One region of the Streptomyces sp. NPDC052043 genome, then DNA from elsewhere that is predicted to be linked to it. Evidence: riboswitches for the same ligand, from Rfam matches in the RefSeq annotation. Region 1 holds a riboswitch; each other region holds the start of a gene.
The links. Region 1 has a riboswitch for cobalamin ahead of ACIHCX_RS27995 (ABC transporter substrate-binding protein). Riboswitches for the same ligand answer to the same signal wherever they lie in the genome.
Positions count from the first base shown of each region.

Region 2: linked by a shared signal. The riboswitch ahead of ACIHCX_RS13215 (ribonucleoside-diphosphate reductase subunit alpha) and the one ahead of ACIHCX_RS27995 (ABC transporter substrate-binding protein) in region 1 are both predicted to bind cobalamin.
Region 3: linked by a shared signal. The riboswitch ahead of ACIHCX_RS04525 (cobalamin biosynthesis protein) and the one ahead of ACIHCX_RS27995 (ABC transporter substrate-binding protein) in region 1 are both predicted to bind cobalamin.

Region 1 is NZ_JBIUBT010000012.1:138,428-145,719, forward strand. It holds gene ACIHCX_RS27985 (ABC transporter ATP-binding protein) at 1-53, opposite strand, end outside; gene ACIHCX_RS27990 (FecCD family ABC transporter permease) at 50-1,138, opposite strand; gene ACIHCX_RS27995 (ABC transporter substrate-binding protein) at 1,135-2,001, opposite strand; cobalamin riboswitch at 2,240-2,446, opposite strand; gene ACIHCX_RS28000 (MerR family transcriptional regulator) at 2,555-3,682, shown strand; gene ACIHCX_RS28005 (hypothetical protein) at 3,833-4,603, opposite strand; partial or broken gene ACIHCX_RS28010 (hypothetical protein) at 4,728-4,930, opposite strand; gene ACIHCX_RS28015 (DUF397 domain-containing protein) at 5,112-5,345, opposite strand; gene ACIHCX_RS28020 (helix-turn-helix domain-containing protein) at 5,346-6,191, opposite strand; gene ACIHCX_RS28025 (ATP-binding protein) at 6,407-7,036, shown strand; gene ACIHCX_RS28030 (DUF3427 domain-containing protein) at 7,257-7,292, opposite strand, start outside.
Region 2 is NZ_JBIUBT010000004.1:435,261-442,552, reverse strand. It holds gene ACIHCX_RS13240 (extracellular solute-binding protein) at 1-371, opposite strand, end outside; gene ACIHCX_RS13235 (GntR family transcriptional regulator) at 836-1,600, shown strand; gene ACIHCX_RS13230 (DUF3311 domain-containing protein) at 1,739-2,038, shown strand; gene mctP (monocarboxylate uptake permease MctP) at 2,035-3,645, shown strand; gene ACIHCX_RS13220 (GNAT family N-acetyltransferase) at 3,720-4,226, shown strand; cobalamin riboswitch at 4,272-4,425, shown strand; gene ACIHCX_RS13215 (ribonucleoside-diphosphate reductase subunit alpha) at 4,548-6,914, shown strand; gene ACIHCX_RS13210 (ribonucleotide-diphosphate reductase subunit beta) at 6,914-7,292, shown strand, end outside.
Region 3 is NZ_JBIUBT010000001.1:952,997-960,288, reverse strand. It holds gene ACIHCX_RS04540 (class II aldolase/adducin family protein) at 36-767, opposite strand; gene ACIHCX_RS04535 (anion permease) at 922-2,202, shown strand; gene ACIHCX_RS04530 (hypothetical protein) at 2,234-2,458, shown strand; cobalamin riboswitch at 2,662-2,806, shown strand; gene ACIHCX_RS04525 (cobalamin biosynthesis protein) at 2,908-3,849, shown strand; gene ACIHCX_RS04520 (cobyric acid synthase) at 3,846-5,354, shown strand; gene cobN (cobaltochelatase subunit CobN) at 5,351-7,292, shown strand, end outside.

The DNA.
Region 1 (7,292 bases):
ACGCGCACGCCGACGCCCTCGGCGCGCAGCCCCACCGGGTTCGCGCTGATCACGGCCGACCCCCTGCGGCCGACCCGCCGCCTGTCCGGCGCCACAGCAGCCAGGCGAAGAACGGCGCGCCGAGCCCGGCGGTGACGACGCCGACGGGGATCTCCTGGTCCGGGAGCACCGAGCGCGCCACGATGTCACTGCCCACCAGCAGGGACGCGCCGAGGAGCGCGGACAGGGGCAGCAGCAGGGCGTGGCGCGGGCCGCACACCAGGCGGACGACGTGCGGCACGACCAGGCCGACGAACCCGATGACGCCGGTGTGGGCGACCAGGCACGCGGTCACCAGCGCGGCCGTGGCGACCAGGGCCCAGCGGGTGCGTTCGACGTGGACGCCGAAGGAGCGGGCCGCGGTCTCGCCGAACGCGAACGCGTCCAGGTCCCGGGCGGCCGCGACCATGACCAGCGTGCCGGCGACCGCCACCGCGGTCAGGAAGACGGCCGTGCCCCACCGCACCCCGGCCACCGAGCCCAGCGTCCATTCCATGACACCGCGGGCGGCGTTGCGGTCACCGAGGACGAGCACGACGAACGACGTGTACGCGCCGCAGATCTGCCCCACCGCGATGCCGGCCAGCACGGTCCGCGCGGCCGGCAGGGACCGGGTGCGCGCGGCGGCCAGCGCCAGCACGACGACGACGGCGAGCAGGGCGCCGGCGAAGGCGGCCGCCGGGAGCGCGCCGACCGCCGCGGCGCCGGTGGCTCCGACGCCGAGGACGATCACGGTGACCGCGCCGACGGCGGCGCCGTTGGAGATCCCGAGCAGGTAGGGGTCGGCCAGGTCGTTCCCCGTCAGGGTCTGCAGCACCGCGCCGCAGACCGCGAGTCCCGCGCCGGTCGCGGAGGCTCCCAGAACCCGGGGCAGCCGCAGCTGCCAGACGATCTGGTCGTCCAGCAGCGTGACGGGGGAGTCGCCGAGGCCGAGCCGGCGCAGAACGACGCCGGCGACGACGTGCGGCGGCTCGTGGACCGATCCCACGGCGAGGCCGAGCAGGACGGTGACCAGCAGCAGGACCACGGCAACGGTCAGGCCCGCCGCCGCGCGACCCGCTCCCGCGGGCCGTGCGGCGGGACGATCCTCCACCGTCATGAACGCGGGTGCAGCTTGCTCAGGCCGGCCGAGACCAGGGCGGCACCGTCGGCGAGGCGCACGCCGGGCGTCGTCTCGGAGAACGGCACGACCACGAAGGCCTTGTGCCGGACGGCGGTGAGCTTGCTGAGCACCGGGTCGTGCTCCAGGTAGTCGATCCTGGACTGTGCGCTGTCCCAACTGGCGTCCGCGAGCACGATGACGTCCGGGTCCGCCGCGGCCACCTTCTCCCAGCTCACGGTCTTCCAGCCACCGGGCAGCGTGCCGAAGACGTTGTGGGCGCCGACGGCATCGAGCACGAGCTGGGGTCCGCCGTGGCCGGCGCCGACGAACGGGGCCTTGGTGTTCGAGTCGTACCAGAGCACGTTCAGGCCCTTGCCCGCCGCCTCGGCCCTGAGGCCGGCAAGCTGCTTCTGCTCCTTCTGGAGAGCGGCGGCGCGCGGTGCGACACCGAACACCTCGGCGATGTCGCCCACTTCGTCCCACACCGCCTGGAAGGACACCGGCGGCACCTGCTTGCTGTCGGCGCAGCCGAACGGCGAGAGGTAGGACTCGATGCCCTTGGAGCTCAGATCCGCCCGCGTGCCCGCGACCTTGTCGCTGAACGCGGTGGTGTAGGAGGCGTAGAGGAAGTCCGGGCGCGCCGCGAGGAGCTTCTCCTTGGTCGGGTACTCCTTGGACAGCACCGGGACGGCGTCGTAGGCCGACTTCCACTGCGACGGGACCGCGTCGTCGAGGAACGCCGTTCCGGCCATCTGCGACTGGAGGCCGAGGGCCAACGCCACTTCGGTGGCACCCTGGTTGAGGGTGACCAGCCGGCTCGGCGGTGCCGCGACGGTCGTGGTGACGCCACAACTGCTCACGCTCACCGGCGCCGGGCGGCTGCTCCCGGCCGCCGCGGCGGGCTTCTCGGCCGCGGGCGCACCCGTACAGGCGCCGAGCGCACCGACGAGCAGGAGCGCGGCAGCGGCGAGGCCGGGGCGTAGGGGACGCGCGGGGCGTGTGAAACGCGCGGCGCGCAGGGAACGTTCGGCGTGTATGGATCGTACGGATCGAAACGGACGCAGGGGACCGCTGGGCACGATGCTCTCCAAACCCTCGTGGAACATGTCGCGCCGTGACCGGTCTCCTGGCTTCCGCGTCACCGCTCCGAGGCCGACCTTCCCAGGTGGCTCGTTCCCGATCCACCCAGTGGCCCTGACCGCTCCGGGAGCCGTCAGCGAGGGCCGCGGAACTCCGCGGCTACAGTGGCGAGGGCCGCACCGGCTTCCGACCGGTTTCCCGTACACCACGGCAGCCATACGCTACCAAGCCGCTGGTGGCGCGGCTGCGAGAGTGTCCCGTAGGAGAGCACCGCCCTGCGCGACGCGCGGTACCGGCAGCGAAGCGCTTGACCCTCACGTGGCGTCAGGCCGCATGGTCGGTGGCGTGGAAGAGCACCTGACCGTGGGACGTGTGGCCGAGTTGGCCGACGTGACCGTCCGCACGCTGCATCACTACGACGAGATCGGTCTCGTGCGGCCGTCCGCGCGGACCTCGGCCGGGTACCGGGCCTACTCGGCGGGCGACGTGGAGCGACTGCGGGAGGTGCTCGCCTACCGGCGGCTGGGCTTCGGACTGCGCGAGATCGCGGATCTGGTCGACGACCCGGCCACCGACGCGGTCGCCCACCTGCACCGGCTGCGCGGCCTGCTGCTGGAACAGCGCGACCACGCTGCCGCCATGGTGACGGCCATCGACACGGAACTGGAGGCACGGGCCATGGGGATCAGGACGCCGCCGGAAGAACAACTGAAAGTGTTCGGAGCGCAGTTGTACGAAGTCATCGGGTCCGCGTACCCGGCGACGCGGCGTACCGAGCCGCGGATCGCCGCGAGGATCTGGGATGCGCTCGGGGACGCCCGGACGGTACTGAACGTCGGGGCCGGCACCGGCTCCTACGAGCCCCCCGACCGTGACGTGATCGCGGTGGAACCGTCGGCGGTCATGCGGGCACAGCGTCCCGCGGTCGCGGCGCCGTGCGTGGCCGCCAGTGCGGAAAGCCTTCCGTTCGAGGACCAGTCCTTCGACGCCGCGATGGCGGTCAGTACCGTTCATCACTGGCCGGATCCGGTCGCGGGGCTGCGCGAGATGCGGCGCGTGGCCCGCCGGGTGGTGGTGTTCACGTACGACGCGAGTGCCACCGGCTGGGGTGAGCGGTTCTGGCTGACCCGCGACTACCTGCCCGAATTCGCCGACCTGCTCGCCGACTGGCCTTCGCTGGCCGACCTGACCCGCGCGATCGGGGGCCGCGCGGAGCCGTTGCTCATCCCGTGGGACTGCGCTGACGGCTTCTTCGAGGCCTACTGGCGCCGGCCCGAGGCATACCTGGACGAACATGTGCGCCGCGCGGTGTCGGTATGGACCAGAGTCGGGCCGGAGGCCGAGCAGCGGGCGGTCGACAGGCTCCGCGACGACCTCTCCTCAGGCCGGTGGGCCGAGCGCAACCGCGACCTCGTCGCCCTCGACGCGGCAGAACTCGGCCTGCGCCTGCTCGTAGCCTGAACCGGCCGGTCCAGCCCAGCAGCGGCACCAGGGCACCCCCGGAGCGCGCGACGTCCACCTCGGTACGGCGGGCCGCCGCCGCGCCGGCCATGCGGCTCCCCACGTGATCGACCGGACAGCTCGCGGCAAGATCCCCCAAGCGCCGAGCCTCTACTGCTGCTCGATGCTGATGGCGGCGGTGTTTCCGGCGGTGTCCATGCTGAGCGCGACCTTGCCGAATGCGAGATTTTCGACCTGCATGCCGTCCTTGTCGAGCATGGCGGGCAGCTTGGTCTGGATCCAGGTGCGGACCTTGGCGTTGTCGATGCCGTCGAGGTTGGCGGCCGTGACGCAGTCGGTGAAGAGGGCGACCTGCTCGGAGGACCTGCCCTTCGGGAATCCGGCGGCGTTGCAGGACAGGCTGAGGATCCCCCGGTGGGTGTCGGTGATGGCGTGTGCGACGAGGGAGGGGGCGCCCTTGGCTTCGCCGAACCAGTCGCGGGTGGGCGGCAGGCCGGCGATGCTCTCCTTGGCACCCTGCTTCTCCCAGGCGACGCCGTGGCTGGTCATCTTGGCGACCCAGGAGCCGATGTCTCCGCCGAGGGTAGAGGTCCCGGTCTCGGCGCGATCGCTGCCCTCGACGTCTTTGCTCGGGGCATCGCCCTTCTGGGCAGCCGACTTCGGTGACGCGGTGTCGGTCGGGGCGCTGCCCTTGGCGGAGCTGGTGTGGTCGCCGTTCTTGCCGTCTCCGTCGCCGACGACCGAGCCGATGATGCCGATCACGGCGAACAGAGCGAAGACACCGAGACAGCCCAACCCGACGATCTTGCCCGCACTGCGCTTCTTCGGTGGCTGGGGCATGGACACCCCTGGCTGCTGCTGCGGGCCACCCCAACCGGGCTGCTGGGGCTGCTGGGGCTGTTGCGGGTAGTGCTGGTTCATTGGTTCCTCTGGGACAGGTTGTTACGTGTTGCCCTGGTGTGACCAGTGAAGGACGTGTGCAGTTGCCCTGAAACGGTGAAAGTCACCCGATTGAGACCAAACTCGCCGGTGGACCCGCGCCGTGCACGCTGCGGGCCTCGGCGTCCCAGCGGTAGAGCATGATGGTCAGGTGGGGACGGCGGGTGCGCTTCACAGTGGCGAGGGTGCCGAACTGCTGCTCGGCCGAGCAGGGTTGGAGAGAGCCTCGCCGGACAGGACGCGAGGTGCGGGATCAAGGCCAACTGGCTGGACATGCTCGACAGGACCCTGGCATGTCCAACCGGGCACGTCAGTGACCTGACCCTCTGGCCGCCGGAGCGAGAACTCTCGGTCGACGAGGTGGTCGACCGGGCCTTGGTGTATCGGCCGATAGCCCTGTGACACGGCACTGCACGAGACGACAGGCGTGGCTCCGGCCACTGGCGCGGGCGTCGAGGCGCTGCGATGACCAAGTGCGCGATACGTTCTATTAGGGCGTCGAAAAGCCGTGTCCGTAGGCAAGTTGGCTAATGCGCGCACCAGCCACGAAGCCCGTCCAGGCCTCTGCCGACAGGGTGAGGTGTGCCTGCTCGGGCCGCTTGGAGTCCCGCACGAGCACACCGGACGGGACGAAGGCGGCCTCTACGCACTCGGTCGTGTTGCCGCCGCTGTACGACGACTTGAACCAGACGAGGTCGGAGGTGGGTCGGGGACTGACAGGCATTCACAGCTCCTTGCGGGCGCGATGGATCACGGCGGAGGAAGCCTCCATGTCCAACGCTTGTGCGCGGAGGTACTCGAACGCAAGTCTGTATCGCTCCAGTTCCTCGTCCTTCTCCAGGAAGAGCGAGCCGGTGTGAAAGTCGACGTACACCACGTCGAGGGCTGACTCGGTGCCGCCGAGGATCACGAAGCTGCCGAGGGCGGCGGAGTGGGCGCCCTTGGAGAACGGCAGCACCTGAAGCGTGATGTGAGGGGAGTCGTTCGCTTCCAGGAGTCGGCCGAGCTGCTCCTTCATGGTCTCGGGCGACCCGACGACCCGGCGGATGACTGACTCGTCGAGGATTGCCCACAGGCGAGGAGGCTTCGGCCGGTTGAGAATCTCCTGGCGTTTCATGCGGATGTCCACCAGTCGTTCGATCTCGGACGGCTGCAGTGGGATCTCGTTGGCCTTCTGCAGGGCAGTGCTGTAGGCGCGTGTCTGGAGGAGCCCCGGAACGTAGACACACGAGAAGTGGTCCTCGCGTACAGCCTCGTCCTCCAGTGTGAGCAGCAGGTTCATGCTCTCCGGGATGGAGTCGGCGAAGGAACTCCACCAGCCTTGCTGCTTGGCGTCCTTGGCCAGCCTGACCACGGCTTCCCGTTCGGAGTCGGTGGCTCCGTACTCACGGCACAGCGCGTCGACGACGATCCACTTGACCGGGCCCGCCTGGGTCTCGTACCGGCTGACCGTCGCCTTCGACACGTCGACCAGTCGGCCGGCCTCCTCCAGGGTCATCCCCTTGCGCGCGCGCAACTTGCGCAGCATCGCACCCAGTTGACGGCGGCGTGTGGTGGTCCTTACGGACATGGGGCTCCTCTGCGGGTACCCCCGGGCAGCGGCTCGGGGCCTGAACAGGCTAGGCAGCGAGGCAGTCGGCCCACCACGGGATTCACTCGATAGATTCCCGTGAGAAGTTACACAGTGAGAGTTCTCTGTGCCATCCTCGCTACGGGTCGCTACGCAATGCAGCCGTACAGACACGGTGGGCGCAGCATGCGCGTGGCGTGGGAGGAGGGATGCTCATGCCTGGTACCGGCACGAAGGACTGCCCGCACCGTTGTGTTCTGCCCTTTGAAGCACTGCCGGCGGAGGTCCGACTGCTACGGAAGGCTGCTGCAGCGCAGTTGGACCAGTGGGGGGTGCCAGCAGCCGCCGACGAAACGGAGCTGCTTGTCACGGAACTGGCGACGAACGTCATCAAACACGTTGGCGAGGGCGTGTCGGCCACCCTGATCCTTGAGTGGAAGCGCGAGCGGCTGCGGATCGAGATGCACGACAAGAGTTGCGCGCTGCCTTCCCTGCACATCGCTGACTGTGACGAGGAATGCGGTCGCGGCCTGCATCTGCTCGCGGCCATGGCGCTGGACTGGGGGACCGTTGCTACCGCGCTCGGCAAGGCGGTGTGGTGCGAGATTGCACTTGGTTCCGAATTCGCCTGTCGGCGCGTGGAGCGTGCCGTCGCAGCCCTCGAGAGCTACCAGGGGCACAGTGGTTCCGTCCTGGAGGGGCGGCGGTGCGTGACGGTGTTGGAGGAGTCGGCGGTCGAGCTGATTGCCGACCTGCTGCACTGGACGTCCGCGCGCGGCCTGGACCCGGACGACGTGCTGGACCGGGCCCAGATGCATTACGAGGCCGAATCCGCGGTGGCCTAGAGGTTCTGTCCTGGGAAGTTCACCGGGTTGGCTGGCAGGGCTTGCTTTTCTCGCGGGCAGCTGCGAGACGGCGGTGGCGGAGGAGTCGGCGATCAGCGTGATCGGCGATCTCCTCCACTGACTCGGCGCCCATGGCCGGGACCCGGACGAGGTATTGGAGCGAGCCCAGCCGCACTTCCAGGCCGGGGCCGGACCCGCTGGTTGCTAGGGGTGCTGTGGATCAGCTGGACCTGATGGCCGAGTAGGTCCACACGTC
Region 2 (7,292 bases), on a different contig from region 1:
GACTTCAGGTCCGCGAGGTCGGCGAGGCCGCCGGTCTTGGCGTAGGCCGGGGTCTGGGTGTTGCCGATCTCGAAGACGTCCGGCGGGTTCTCCTCGGACAGGGCGGTGGTCAGCCTCTGCTGGATGCCGTCCCACTGCTGGACCTCGAACTTGACCTTCGCCTTGGTCTTGGCCTCGAAGGCCGCGGTGACGTCCTTCTGCCACTGGTCGGGGGAGGAACCGTCCATCACCCACACGGTGAGCGTCTGGCCGGCGTAGCCGTCCTTGCCGCTCTTGGCCTTGCCCCCGTCGTCGTCCTTGCCGCCCCCACACGCCGCGATGGAGACCATCATGCCCGCGATACCGATCGCGGCTACCAGCTTGCGCTTCACGCCACCCTCCTCAGGGATGCCACAAACCCCCCTGCCTCCCCGCGGTTGAGCGACATCCGAGCGTCGGCGCGTAACCGCCCGTGGGGCCGGGACCTGGACCAATGGTGTAGACCAGTAGGGGGAGCTTGGCCCAGACCAATAGGGCTGTCAAGAGTGCGCCGACCCGCTCAGGTGGTCCGTTATGGGACCGCGATATGCAGGGACCTTTCATTGTTCGTCCGGCAAAATGGACGCTCGCGTTCCACTGGACCAGTGGCGACCGTACGCCACCCGGCGGCCGCGCCGGCCGGCTGGACCACCGGCCCGGGCCGCGATGATGGACTAGACCAGCCGGAGTCACGACGGTATACAGAGGAGATCACGGAGCGTACGGGTGACCGCCCGGCACGCGAAGCCGTGCCACGATGTGAGCCGGGGCCGATGGGACGTCGGCCGCTTCGGCACCGAAGCCGGGAAGGCGGAGCATGAGCACCGACGTCAGCAGTGCGGAGAACGAGGGTGGGGCGACCGTCCGTACCGCGCGCGTGCCCAAGTACTACCGCCTGAAGAAGCACCTGCTCGACATCACCCAGACCCTGCCGCCCGGCACTCCGGTCCCGCCGGAGCGCACCCTGGCCGCCGAGTTCGACACCTCGCGCACCACGGTGCGGCAGGCGCTTCAGGAACTCGTCGTCGAGGGCCGGCTCGAGCGCATCCAGGGCAAGGGCACCTTCGTCGCCAAGCCGAAGGTCTCTCAGGCGCTGCAACTGACCTCCTACACCGAGGACATGCGTGCCCAGGGCCTGGAGCCGACCTCGCAGTTGCTGGACATCGGCTACGTCACCGCCGACGACCGCCTGGCCGAACTGCTCGACATCACCGCCGGGGGGCGGGTGCTGCGCATCGAGCGGCTGCGCATGGCCAACGCCGAGCCCATGGCCATCGAGGCCACCCACCTGTCGGCCAAGCGCTTCCCGGCACTGCGGCGCAGCCTGGTGAAGTACACCTCCCTCTACACCGCCCTCGCCGAGGTCTACGACGTCCATCTGGCCGAGGCCGAGGAGACCATCGAGACCTCGCTGGCCACTCCGCGCGAGGCGGGCCTGCTGGGCACCGACGTGGGCCTGCCGATGCTGCTGCTCTCCCGGCACTCCGTGGACCGCGAGGGGCGGCCGGTGGAGTGGGTGCGGTCGGTGTACCGCGGGGACCGCTACAAGTTCGTGGCACGGCTCAAGCGCCCGCAGGACTAAGGGCGTTGGGGGAGTAAGGATCTTGTGGCGGTTCCTCGGCGTCCTACGCACGAGGGATTCCGCACCCGTGGCACCGTGACCTAGATTGCCTGCGCACCGCACGCTCGCCGGTGATCAGCTAGGGGACGGAGTCGCCACATGTCGAATGCCCCGGAAGCCACCAGAGCGGTGGTGACGCCTTTACGGGTCGCCATCGCCCTCTGCCTCGCCGCCCCCTTCGTGGCGCTGCTGTGGGTGGGGTCGTACGCGAAGACGGACCCGGTGTTCATCGGGATCCCCTTCTTCTACTGGTACCAGATGCTGTGGGTGCTCCTCTCCGCGGCCCTGACGATGACCGCGTACCGGCTGTGGCAGCGTGACCAGCGCGCCGCCCGGGCCCCGCAGGCGGCCCGGACCGCCGACCCCGCCACGGCCGAGGACGGGGGTGCGGTGAAGTGAAGGACGGTGTCAACGGCGTCGCGCTCGGCGTCTGCGTCTTCTTCTTCCTGCTCGTCACCGTCATGGGCTTCCTGGCCGCGCGCTGGCGCCGGGCCGAGAACGAGCACAGCCTGGACGAGTGGGGCCTGGGCGGCCGGTCGTTCGGCACCTGGGTGACCTGGTTCCTGCTCGGTGGCGACCTGTACACCGCCTACACCTTCGTCGCCGTGCCGGCCGCCGTCTACGCGACGGGCGCGGCGGGCTTCTTCGCGGTGCCGTACACGATCCTGGTGTACCCGCTGATCTTCACGTTCCTGCCGCGGCTGTGGTCGGTGTCCCACCGGCACGGATACGTGACCACCTCGGACTTCGTCCGCGGCCGGTTCGGCTCCAAGAGCCTGTCGCTGGCGGTGGCGCTCACCGGCATCCTCGCGACCATGCCGTACATCGCGCTCCAGCTCGTCGGCATCCAGGCCGTGCTCGACGTGATGGGCGTCGGCGGCGGAGAGAGCACCCACTGGTTCGTGAAGGACCTGCCGCTGCTGATCGCCTTCGGTGTGCTGGCGGCGTACACCTACTCGTCGGGGCTGCGCGCGCCCGCGCTGATCGCGTTCGTGAAGGACACCCTGATCTACCTCGTGATCGCGGTGGCCATCATCTACATCCCGATCAAGCTGGGCGGCTTCTCGGAGGTGTTCGCCAAGGCGGGCCAGAAGTTCACCGAGACGGGGTCGGGCTCTCTGGTGCCGGCGGCGGCCGGCCAGTGGACCTACGCCACGCTGGCCCTGGGCTCCGCGCTCGCGCTGTTCATGTACCCGCACTCGATCACCGCGACGCTGTCCTCGCGCAGCCGGGAGGTGATCCGCCGCAACACCACGATCCTGCCGCTGTACTCGCTGATGCTGGGCCTGCTCGCGCTGCTGGGCTTCATGGCGATCGCGGCGGGCGTGCAGGTGAAGAACGGCCAGCTGGCCATTCCGCAGCTGTTCGAGAACATGTTCCCGGACTGGTTCGCGGGCGTGGCGTTCGCGGCGATCGCCATCGGCGCGCTGGTGCCGGCGGCGATCATGTCGATCGCGGCCGCGAACCTGTTCACCCGCAACATCTACAAGGACTTCCTCCGCCCGCACGCGACACCGAGGGAGGAGACCCGCGTCTCCAAGATCGTGTCGCTCCTGGTGAAGGTGGGCGCGCTGGTGTTCGTGCTGACCATGGACAAGACGGTCGCCATCAACTTCCAGCTGCTCGGCGGGATCTGGATCCTTCAGACCTTCCCGGCCCTGGTCGGCGGCCTGTTCACGCGCTGGTTCCACCGCTGGGCGCTGCTGGCGGGCTGGGCGGTCGGCATGGTCTACGGCACGGTCGCCGCCTACGGGGTCGCCTCGCCGACGCAGAAGCACTTCGGCGGCTCGGCCAAGGAGATCCCGGGCCTCGGCGAGATCGGCTACATCGGTCTGACGGCGTTCGTGCTCAACGCGGCCGTCGCGGTGGTCCTGACGTTCGTGCTGAGGGCGGTCAAGGCGCCCGAGGGCGTGGACGAGACCCGGCCGGAGGACTACACGGCGGACGCCGGCGACCCGGGTGTCGAGGCGGAGCTCCCGCCGGCCACGGCGGTGGCCCCGCAGTAGCACCGGGCACCCCGTGGGCCGCCGGAGAGAAATCCGGCGGCCCACGGCCGGGCCCGTACGGCAGACTCGGGCCCATGGACTTCGCGATCCGGCCGGTGGAACCCGGCGAGTACGGCACGCTCGGTGAGATCACCGCCCAGGCCTACCTCCAGGACGGGCTGCTGGACTTCGGCGAGAGCGACGGATATCTCGTCGAGCTGCGGAACGTGGCCAAGCGGGCGGCCGCGGCCGAGGTGCTGGTGGCGGTGGCGGACGGGAAGGTGCTCGGCGGGGTGACCTTCGTCCCCGGCGCCGGTCCCATGGCCGACCTCGCCGGCCCCGGCGAGACCGAGATACGGATGCTCGCGGTCGCGCACGCGGCGCGCGGCAGAGGAGTCGGCGAGGCCCTCGTACGGGCCTGTCTGGACCGGGCACGGGCCGTGGAGGGCTGTGTCCGCGTGGTGCTGTCCAGCCAGAGCTCCATGCGTACCGCCCACCGCGTCTACGAGCGCCTGGGCTTCGTCCGCACGCCGGGGCGGGACTGGAACCCGCTCCCGGAGCTGGACGACATCACGCTGCTCACCTACGAGTTGACATTCTGACACGCTCCGGAGTCGACGCGGCACAACATATGGGGGTGCCCGACTCACTCAGCACAAGATGTATGCTCGTGCTCACTGTCGCCGCAGGGGAATCCGGTGCGAATCCGGAACTGTCCCGCAACGGTGTACTCGTGCGCATATGCCCCATGGGCCGCCACGAGCGTCAGTCCGAGGACCTGCCGACAGCGCGCCCGGCCGTCCGGTCCGGGTGCCCTGACGTCCGGGCCTCGCGGAATGGGCTGGTGGGCGCGGCGCCGCGTGCGCTCGTGTGCTGCCCCCTGCCCTGTGCGAGTCCCCGTGCCGAGCGAGGGAGAGCTCCACGTGACCATCGCGCCAGCCGACCCGGTTTCAGTCACAGCCACGGAAACCGACGGTCCAGGTGCCGTACTGCTGCGGACCCTGACCGAGCTGACCGCCGACCTCCCCGACGCCGACCCCGGCCGGGTCGCCGCCGCCGCGCTGCGCGGCCGGTCGGCGCGGGCCGACGAGGCCGAGTTGCGTGAGCTCGCCACGGAGGCGGCCGCCGGGCTCATCTCCGAGGACCCCGCCTACTCCCGGCTGGCGGCCAGGCTGCTGACCCTCACCGTCCGCGCCGAGGCCGCCTCCCAGGGCGTCGTCTCCTTCACCGACTCGGTCGCCGTGGGCCACAGTGAGGGCCTCATCGCCGACCGGACCGCGGAGTTCGTACGCGCCCACGCCGACCGCCTGGACGCGCTGATCGACCGGGCCGCCGACGACCGCTTCGGCTACTTCGGCCTGCGCACCCTGCACAGCCGGTACCTGCTGCGGCACCCGATCACCCGCAAGGTGATCGAGACGCCCCAGCACTTCATGCTGCGGGTCGCGGCCGGTCTCGCGCAGGACGACACCGCGCGGTCCGTCGACGAGGTCGCGGCGCTCTACGGGCTGATGAGCCGCCTCGACTACCTGCCCTCCTCCCCCACGCTCTTCAACTCCGGCACGCGCCACCCCCAGATGTCGTCCTGCTACCTCCTCGACTCCCCCAAGGACGAGCTGGACTCCATCTACGAGCGCTACCTCCAGGTCGCCCGGCTGTCCAAGCACGCCGGCGGCATCGGCATCGCCTACTCCCGCATCCGCTCCCGCGGTTCGCTGATCCGCGGCACCAACGGGCACTCCAACGGCATCGTGCCGTTCCTGAAGACCCTGGACGCCTCGGTGGCCGCCGTGAACCAGGGCGGCCGGCGCAAGGGCGCCGCCGCGGTCTACCTGGAGACCTGGCACTCCGACATCGAGGAGTTCCTGGAGCTGCGCGACAACACCGGTGAGGACGCCCGCCGGACGCACAACCTCAACCTCGCGCACTGGGTCCCGGACGAGTTCATGCGCCGGGTGAACGCCGACGGGCAGTGGTCGCTGTTCTCCCCCGCGGACGTGCCGGAGCTGACCGACCTGTGGGGCGAGGAGTTCGACGCCGCGTACCGCGCCGCGGAGGCCCGGGGACTGGCCCGCAAGACCATGCCGGCCCGCGAGCTGTACGGCCGTATGATGCGCACCCTCGCGCAGACCGGCCAGGGCTGGATGACCTTCAAGGACGCCGCCAACCGCACCGCCAACCAGACGGCGCAGCCCGGTCACGTCGTCCACTCCTCCAATCTCTGCACGGAGATCCTGGAGGTCACCGACGACGGTGAGACGGCGGTGTGCAACCTGGGGTCGGTCAACCTGGGCGCGTTCGTGGCCGGCGGGGACATCGACTGGGAGCGGCTGGACGCGACCATCCGCACCGCCGTCACCTTCCTGGACCGCGTGGTCGACATCAACTTCTACCCGACCGAGCAGGCGGGCCGCTCCAACGCCCGCTGGCGGCCGGTGGGCCTGGGCGCCATGGGCCTCCAGGACGTGTTCTTCAAGCTGCGGCTGCCCTTCGACTCCCCTGAGGCCAAGGCCCTGTCCACCCGTATCGCCGAGCGGATCATGCTCGCCGCGTACGAGGCGTCGGCCGACCTCGCCGAGCGCAACGGCCCGCTGCCCGCGTGGGAGAAGACCCGTACGGCCCAGGGTGTGCTGCACCCCGACCACTACGACGTCGAGCTGACCTGGCCGGAGCGCTGGGCGGCCCTGCGCGAGCGGATCGCCGCCGTCGGCATGCGCAACTCGCTGCTGCTCGCCATCGCCCCGACCGCCACCATCGCCTCGATCGCGGGCGTGTACGAGTGCATCGAGCCGCAGGTCTCCAACCTCTTCAAGCGTGAGACGCTCTCCGGGGAGTTCCTGCAGGTCAACTCGTACCTGGTGGACGACCTGAAGGCGCTCGGCGTCTGGGACGCCCGCACCCGCGAGGCACTGCGCGACGCGAACGGCTCGGTGGCCGGCTTCGCCTGGATCCCCGAGGACGTGCGGACGCTGTACCGCACGGCGTGGGAGATCCCGCAGCGCGGTCTGATCGACATGGCCGCGGCGCGCACCGCGTTCCTGGACCAGTCCCAGTCCCTGAACCTGTTCATGGAGACGCCGACCATCGGCAAGCTCTCCTCGATGTACGCCTACGCCTGGAAGCAGGGTCTGAAGACGACGTACTACCTGCGCTCCCGCCCGGCGACCCGTATCGCCCGCGCGGCTCGGGCCCAGACTCCCGCCACCGTCCCCGTCCAGCAGGCGGCGCCGGACGCCGACGCGATCGCCTGCTCCCTTGAGAACCCCGAGTCCTGCGAGGCCTGCCAGTAATGACCAGCGAGACCAAGAACCTGCTCGACCCCGGCTTCGAACTGACGCTCCGTCCGATGCGCTACCCGGACTTCTACGAGCGCTACCGGGACGCCATCAAGAACACCTGGACGGTGGAGGAGGTCGACCTCCACTCGGACGTCGCCGACCTCGCCAAGCTGAGCCCGGCCGAGCAGCACCTGATCGGACGGCTGGTGGCCTTCTTCGCCACCGGTGACTCGATCGTGGCGAACAACCTGGTGCTGACGCTGTACAAGCACATCAACTCCCCCGAGGCGCGGCTGTACCTGTCCCGCCAGCTCTTCGAGGAGGCCGTCCACGTCCAGTTCTACCTGACGCTGCTCGACACCTACCTGCCCGATCCCGAGGACCGCGCCG
Region 3 (7,292 bases), on a different contig from region 1:
CCTTCCCGATCTCTGCCCCGGCTCCCTCCCCCTCTCTACCCCTGCCCCTGCCCCTGCTGTCCGTACGCCCGCAGCCGCTCCCCCGCCTGCGCCAGTTGCTCCGGCGTCAACAGGGCCGGTGTCAGGCCGGGGACGCTGGACGCCGCCAGCCACACACGGCACATCCACTCCAGCTGGGCCGTGCGGTCGTAGGCCTGGTCGAGGCCGGCGCCGTGGGTGAGGGTGCCGTGGTTGGCGAGCAGGCAGCCGGTGCGGCCGGCGAGGGCGCGCAGCACGTTCCCGGCCAGTTCCTCGGTGCGGTACGTCGCGTACGGGGCGACCCGGACGGGGCCGCCGAGCGCGCCGGCCATGTAGTGGATCAGCGGCAGCTCGGTGACGAGCGTCGAGACGGCGGTCGCGTGCACGGCGTGGGTGTGGACGACGGCGCCCGCGTCGGTGCCGCGGTAGACGGCGAGGTGCATGGGCAGTTCGCTGGTCGGCACCAGGGTGCCGAGCACCTGTCTGCCGTCCAGGTCGACGCCGGTGACGTCGTCGTCCGTGAGCCGGTCGTAGGGGACGCCCGAGGGGGTGACCAGGACGATGTCGCCGACGCGTACGGACACGTTGCCCGAGGTGCCGACGACCAGCCCGTCCGACACCGTGCGGCGGGCCGCCGCGACCAGTTCCCGCCAGGCGCGCGCCGTGTCCCCGGACACGTCCGCCCCGGCCCCTCGCGCCTTGGCCCGCTCGCCTTGTGCGTCCGCTCGGTCCCGCCGCTGTTCGGTCATGCGCCGATCCTGCCAGGACGCCTCCCGCGAGCGGCCGTTCCTGTCCGCCGGAACGCGGGAAGGAACACCGCGATGACCGCCTCAGTTCATCTTCCGTTCACCCGGGTTACCTACGTTCAACGCGCCAATGACGCTCGAACGATTGCCTGGGTAAATGGAAAGCTTCTCGCTGATCCTCGCGATGGTGGTGATCACCGCACTCGCGTTTGATTTCACGAACGGTTTCCACGACACCGCCAACGCGATGGCCACGACCATCTCCACCGGCGCGCTCAAGCCCAAGGTCGCGGTGGCCATGTCCGCCGCGCTGAACCTGGTGGGCGCCTTCCTCTCCGTGGAGGTCGCCAACACGATCTCCAAGGGTCTCGTCGACGAGAGCGGCATCCGTCCCGAAGTCATCTTCGCCGCCCTGGTGGGCGCGATCCTCTGGAATCTGCTGACCTGGCTGGTCGGACTCCCCTCCAGCTCCTCGCACGCCCTCATGGGCGGTCTGATCGGCGCCACCATCGCCTCGGCCGGCTTCAGCGCCGTGCACGGCGGTGTCCTGCTCACCAAGGTCCTCATCCCGGCGGTCGTCGCCCCGGTCGTCGCGGGTCTGGCCGCGCTGGTCGCGACCCGGCTGTCGTACGGCATCGGCAGCAAGTCGCATTCGCACGGCAGGGCGGCCGAGAAGGGCCACCGCGCGGGGCAGATCGCCTCCGCGGGCCTGGTCTCGCTGGCCCACGGCACCAACGACGCGCAGAAGACGATGGGCGTCATCACCCTCGCCCTGGTCGCCGGCGGCGCCCTCGCCCCCGGCTCGAACCCTCCCACCTGGGTCATCCTCTCCGCGGGTCTGGCCATCGCGCTCGGCACCTACATCGGCGGCTGGCGCATCATCCGCACCATGGGCAAGGGCCTGACCGACCTCCAGCCGCAGCAGGGCTTCGCCGCCCAGACCAGCGCGGCCACCGCCATCCTGGCCTCCTCCCACCTCGGCTTCTCCCTGTCCACCACGCACGTCGTCTCGGGTTCGGTGATGGGCGCGGGCCTGGGCCGCAAGGGCGGCGTGGTCCGCTGGTCCACCGCGACCCGCATGGCCGTCGCCTGGGCGCTCACCCTGCCCGCCGCGGCCCTGGTCGGGGCCGGCGCGGAGGCCGTGACCCGGCTCGGCGCCTGGGGCACCTGCCTCGTCGCCGTGTTCCTGGTGGCCTCCAGCGCCGCGATCTGGAAGATCTCCCGCCGTGAGGTCGTCGACCACACCAACGTCAACAACACCGGCACCGACGCCGACACCGAGGAGCCGGCCGGCGTGGTCACCCAGGCCATCGCCGCCGTCATCCCGCCGCCGGCCTCCCCGGTGACCGACACGCTCACGGCCACGATCCCCGCCCAGCCCTCCGCGCCCGCCACCGACCCCGCGTCCGTCGCGCCCCCGCCGGCCGCCGCCGTCTGAGCTCGCGTCCAGGCAGAAGGAAGAGAACACCATGAAGATCGACTGGGCGGCCCTCGGCTCCGTCTTCGGCGTCAGCCTCGGCGTCACGGTGGGCCTCGTGGCCCTGTTCACCCTCGGCATCGCCGGTCTCTCCCGCCGCGAGCGGGCCGTCGCCCAGGGCGACGGCAGCGGGGTCCTCGCGGTCACCGGCGCCTACGCCTGCTTCGCCGCGTGCGCCGCCGCGGTGGCCTACGGGATCCACCTGATCATGGCGTAGCCGTACTGCCCGGCGCGGCCGGGACCCTGGCGACCGGGTCGGATCCGCGTGACGGGTCCCGCCCGACCCACACGTCACCACGTCACCCGCTCTTGCCGGACCGTCCCCGCGACGGCCCGGGAAGGGCGGGTTTTCCCGTCCGGCCCGCCCCGGGGTGTGGGCCTCATCTCAGTACCCCTGCGCAGGTCAACGGCAGGTTGACGGGTGTTCGCGGTGCGTGGTGGACTGCCGGAGCCACATACGGCGGCAGGAGAGGAAGCCCGGTGCGAATCCGGCGCGGTCCCGCCACTGTGACCGGGGAAGAACATCCCCGGGAGTCAGGAACTCTCACCGCCGGTCTCGTCGAACCAGGGCGTGGACACCCTGAGTGAGGACATGTATCGCCATGCGCGGCTGCCGACCGAGGTTCACCAGCGACTCACTGACCGACCGCACGACCGGCTGACCCGATGGGTGCCGATCGCGACTTCGCGTACGGCGCCGCCGCCGGCCTCCTCGGTGACCTGCTCCTCGGCGATCCGCGCCGCGGGCACCCCGTCGCCGTGTTCGGACGGGCCGCGGGTGCCGTGGAACGCGCGCTGTGGCGGGACCACCGCGGCTGGGGCGCCCTGCACACCGCCGTGTGCGTGGGGGGCGTCGTGTCGTCGGCCGCGCTGGCCGCGTCTGCCCTGCGTCCTTCCCGTACCGCGTCCGTCGCGCTGACCGCCGCCGCCACCTGGGCCGTCGTCGGCGGGACCTCCCTCGCCCGGGAGGCGCGGGTGATCGGACGCGCGCTGGAGACCGGTGACATCGAGGGCGCCCGGGCGCGGCTGCCGCATCTGTGCGGGCGCGACCCTCAGGCACTGGACGCCGACGGCATCGCCCGCGCCGTGGTCGAGTCCGTCGCCGAGAACACCTCCGACGCGGTGGTGGGCGCGCTGGTGTGGGGAGCCGCCGCCGGTGTGCCGGGGCTCCTCGGCTTCCGCGCGGTCAACACCCTGGACGCCATGGTCGGGCACAAGTCCCCCCGCTACCGCCGCTACGGCTGGGCCTCGGCCCGGCTCGACGACCTCGCCGGATGGCCGGGGGCGCGGCTCACCGCCGCCCTGGCCGCCGTCGCGGGCGACGACCCGCGCGGTGCCGTACGCGCCTGGCGCGCCGACGCCGGCAAGCATCCGAGCCCCAACGCCGGCCCGGTGGAAGCCTCGTTCGCGGGGGCGCTCGGCGTGCGCCTTGGCGGCACGCTCTCGTACGCCGGGCGCGTGGAGCACCGCCCGGTGCTCAACGGCCCCGGACGCGCCGTCCGGCCGGGTGACATCGAGCGCGCGGTACGGCTCTCCCGCCGCGTGGGCTGGCTCGCGCTCGGCGTGTGCGCGGGCGTACGGCTGCTGAAGAGAGGACGGACGTCATGAGCGGCGGTCTGCTCGTCGCCGGCACCACCTCCGACGCCGGGAAGAGCGTCGTCACGGCCGGGATCTGCCGGTGGCTGGTGCGCCAGGGCGTGAAGGTCGCCCCGTTCAAGGCGCAGAACATGTCCCTCAACTCCTTCGTCACCCGCGAGGGCGCCGAGATCGGGCGGGCGCAGGCCATGCAGGCCCAGGCGTGCCGCGTCGAGCCGACCGCGCTGATGAACCCGGTGCTGCTCAAGCCGGGCGGCGAGCAGAGCAGTCAGGTGGTGCTGCTCGGCAGGCCGGTGGGTGAGATGAGCGCCCGCGGCTACCACGGCGGGCGGCAGCAGCGGCTCCTCGGCACCGTCCTCGACTGCCTCGCCGAGCTGCGGAGCACGTACGACGCGGTGATCTGCGAGGGGGCGGGCAGCCCGGCGGAGATCAACCTGCGCCGCACCGACATCGTCAACATGGGGATCGCGCGCGGCGGGCGGCTGCCCGTGCTCGTCGTCGGCGACATCGACCGCGGCGGCGTCTTCGCCTCCTTCTTCGGCACGCTCGCGCTGCTGTCTCGTCAGGACCAGGAACTGGTCGCCGGGTTCCTCGTCAACAAGTTCCGCGGGGACGTCTCGCTGCTCGAACCCGGCCTCGACATGCTGCACGGGCTCACGGGACGGCGTACGTACGGCGTGCTGCCGTTCCGGCACGGGCTCGGCATCGACGAGGAGGACGGACTGCGCGTCTCGCTGCGGGGCGCGGTGCGGGAGTCCACCGTGGCGCCGCCGGTCGGCGAGGACGTGCTGCGGGTCGCCGTCTGCGCCGTGCCGCTGATGTCCAACTTCACCGACGTCGACGCGCTCGCCGCCGAACCAGGCGTCGTCGTGCGGTTCGTGGACCGTCCCGAGGAACTGACCGACGCCGACCTCGTCGTCGTACCCGGCACGCGGGGCACGGTCAGGACACTGGAGTGGCTGCGGGAGCGGGGGCTTGCGCGGGCCCTCGCGAGAAGGGCGGCGGACGGGCGGCCCGTGCTCGGCATCTGCGGCGGTTTCCAGCTTCTCGGCGAGCACATCGAGGACGACGTCGAGTCGCGAGCCGGACACGTGGACGGCCTCGGACTGCTGCCCGTACGGGTCAGGTTCGCCCGCGAGAAGACCCTCACCCGGCCGGAGGGCGAAGCCCTCGGCGAACGGGTCGAGGGGTACGAGATCCACCACGGGGTCGCCGAAGTCACCGGCGGAAGTCCCTTCTTGGACGGGTGCCGGGTCGGCGCCGTCTGGGGCACCCACTGGCACGGCTCCCTGGAGTCGGACGGCTTCCGCCGGGCCTTCCTGCGCGAGGTGGCGGCCGCCGCCGGCCGGCGTTTCGTGCCGGCGCCCGACACCTCGTTCGCCGCGCTGCGCGAGGAGCAGCTCGACCGGCTCGGCGACCTGATCGAACAGCACGCGGACACGGACGCGCTGTGGCGACTCATCGAGTCGGGCGCGCCGCAAGGACTGCCTTTCATTCCACCGGGAGCGCCCGCATGAGCACAGTGTTGTTGTTGTCGACCGCCGACACCGATCTGCTCGCCGCCCGAGCCTCGGCGGCCTCCTACCGGATCGGCAACCCGACCCGCGTGGACGTCGGCGAGGAACTTCCCCGGCTGCTCGACGGCGCGGACCTCGCCGTCGTACGGCTGCTCGGCGGCAAGCGGGCCTGGGAGGACGGGCTCGCCGCGCTGAAGGCCTCCGGCGTCCCGACGGTGCTGCTGGGCGGCGAGGCCGTACCGGACGCCGAGCTGATGGCGGAGTCGTCGGTGCCGGCCGGAGTCGTGGCGGAGGCGCTGAAGTACCTCGTCGAGGGCGGCCCGGAGAACCTCGCGGAACTCGCCCGGTTCCTGTCCGACACGGTGCTGCTGACCGGTGAGGGCTTCGAGGAGCCGCAGCGGATGCCGGAGTACGGCGTCCACGGCGAACGCGCCTTCGTGGAAGGCCGCCCGACCGTCGGCGTGCTCTTCTACCGCGCCCACGAACTCAGCGGCAACACGGCGTTCGTGGACACCCTGTGCGACGCGATGGAGGCGCACGACGCCAACGCCCTTCCTATCTTCTGCGGTTCGCTGCGCGGTGCGGACGCCGGGCTGTACGAGATCCTCGGACGCGCCGACGCCCTGGTCGCCACCGTCCTCGCGGCCGGCGGCACGCACGCCTCGCAGGCGTCGGCGGGCGGTGACGAGGAGGCCTGGGACATCGGGGCGCTCGCGGACCTGAACATCCCCGTGCTGCAGGGGCTCTGCCTCACCTCGTCCCGGGCTGCCTGGGACGCGTCCGACGCCGCCCTCTCCCCCATGGACGCGGCCATGCAGGTCGCCATCCCGGAGTTCGACGGGCGGCTGATCACCGTCCCGTTCTCCTTCAAGGAGCAGGGACCGGACGACGTGCCGGTGTACGCGGCCGACCCCGAGCGGGCCGCCCGGGTCGCCGGGATCGCCGTACGGCACGCACGGCTCGGGCACAAGCCGAACGCCGAGAAGAAGCTCGGCCTGGTCTTCACCGCCTATCCGACCAAGCACTCCCGGGTCGGCAACGCCGTCGGCCTCGACACCCCCGCCTCGGCGGTGCGGGTGCTCGACGCGCTCCGGGACGCCGGGTACTCCCTCACGGAATACCCGGACAACGGCGACGAGTTGATCCACCGGCTCATCGAGGCCGGCGGCCACGACGTCGAGTGGCTGACCGAGGACCAGCTGGCCGCCGCGCCCGCACGGGTGCCGCTCGCGGACTACCGGGCGTGGTTCGACACCCTGGACCCCGAGCTGCGCAGCGCCATGCTGGAGGCCTGGGGCGAACCGCCGGGCAGCCTGTATGTCGACGGCGACGAGATCGTCCTCGCCTCCCTCCAGTTCGGGAACGTCGTGGTGATGATCCAGCCGCCGCGCGGCTTCGGCGAGAACCCGATCGCGATCTACCACGACCCCGACATGCCGCCGTCCCACCACTACATGGCGGCCTACCGCTGGCTGGAGAACTCCTTCGGCGCCGACGCCGTCGTCCACATGGGCAAGCACGGCACGATGGAGTGGCTGCCGGGCAAGGGCCTGGGGCTGAGCGGGGGGTGCGCCCCGGACGCGGTCCTCGGCGACCTGCCGCTGATCTACCCCTTCATCGTCAACGACCCCGGTGAGGGCACCCAGGCCAAGCGGCGCGGGCACGCCACGGTCGTCGACCACCTCGTCCCGCCGATGGCGCGCGCCGACACCTACGGCGACCTGGCCAAGCTGGAGCAGCTCCTCGACGAGTACGCGCTCGTCTCCGACCTGGACCCGGTCAAGGCGCCCGCCGTGCGCGCCCAGATCTGGACCCTGGTCAAGGCCGCCGAACTGCACCACGACCTCCATGTGGACGAGCAGCCGGACGACGGCGACTTCGACGAGTTCGTCATGCACATCGACGGCTATCTCTGCGAGATCAAGGACGTGCAGATCA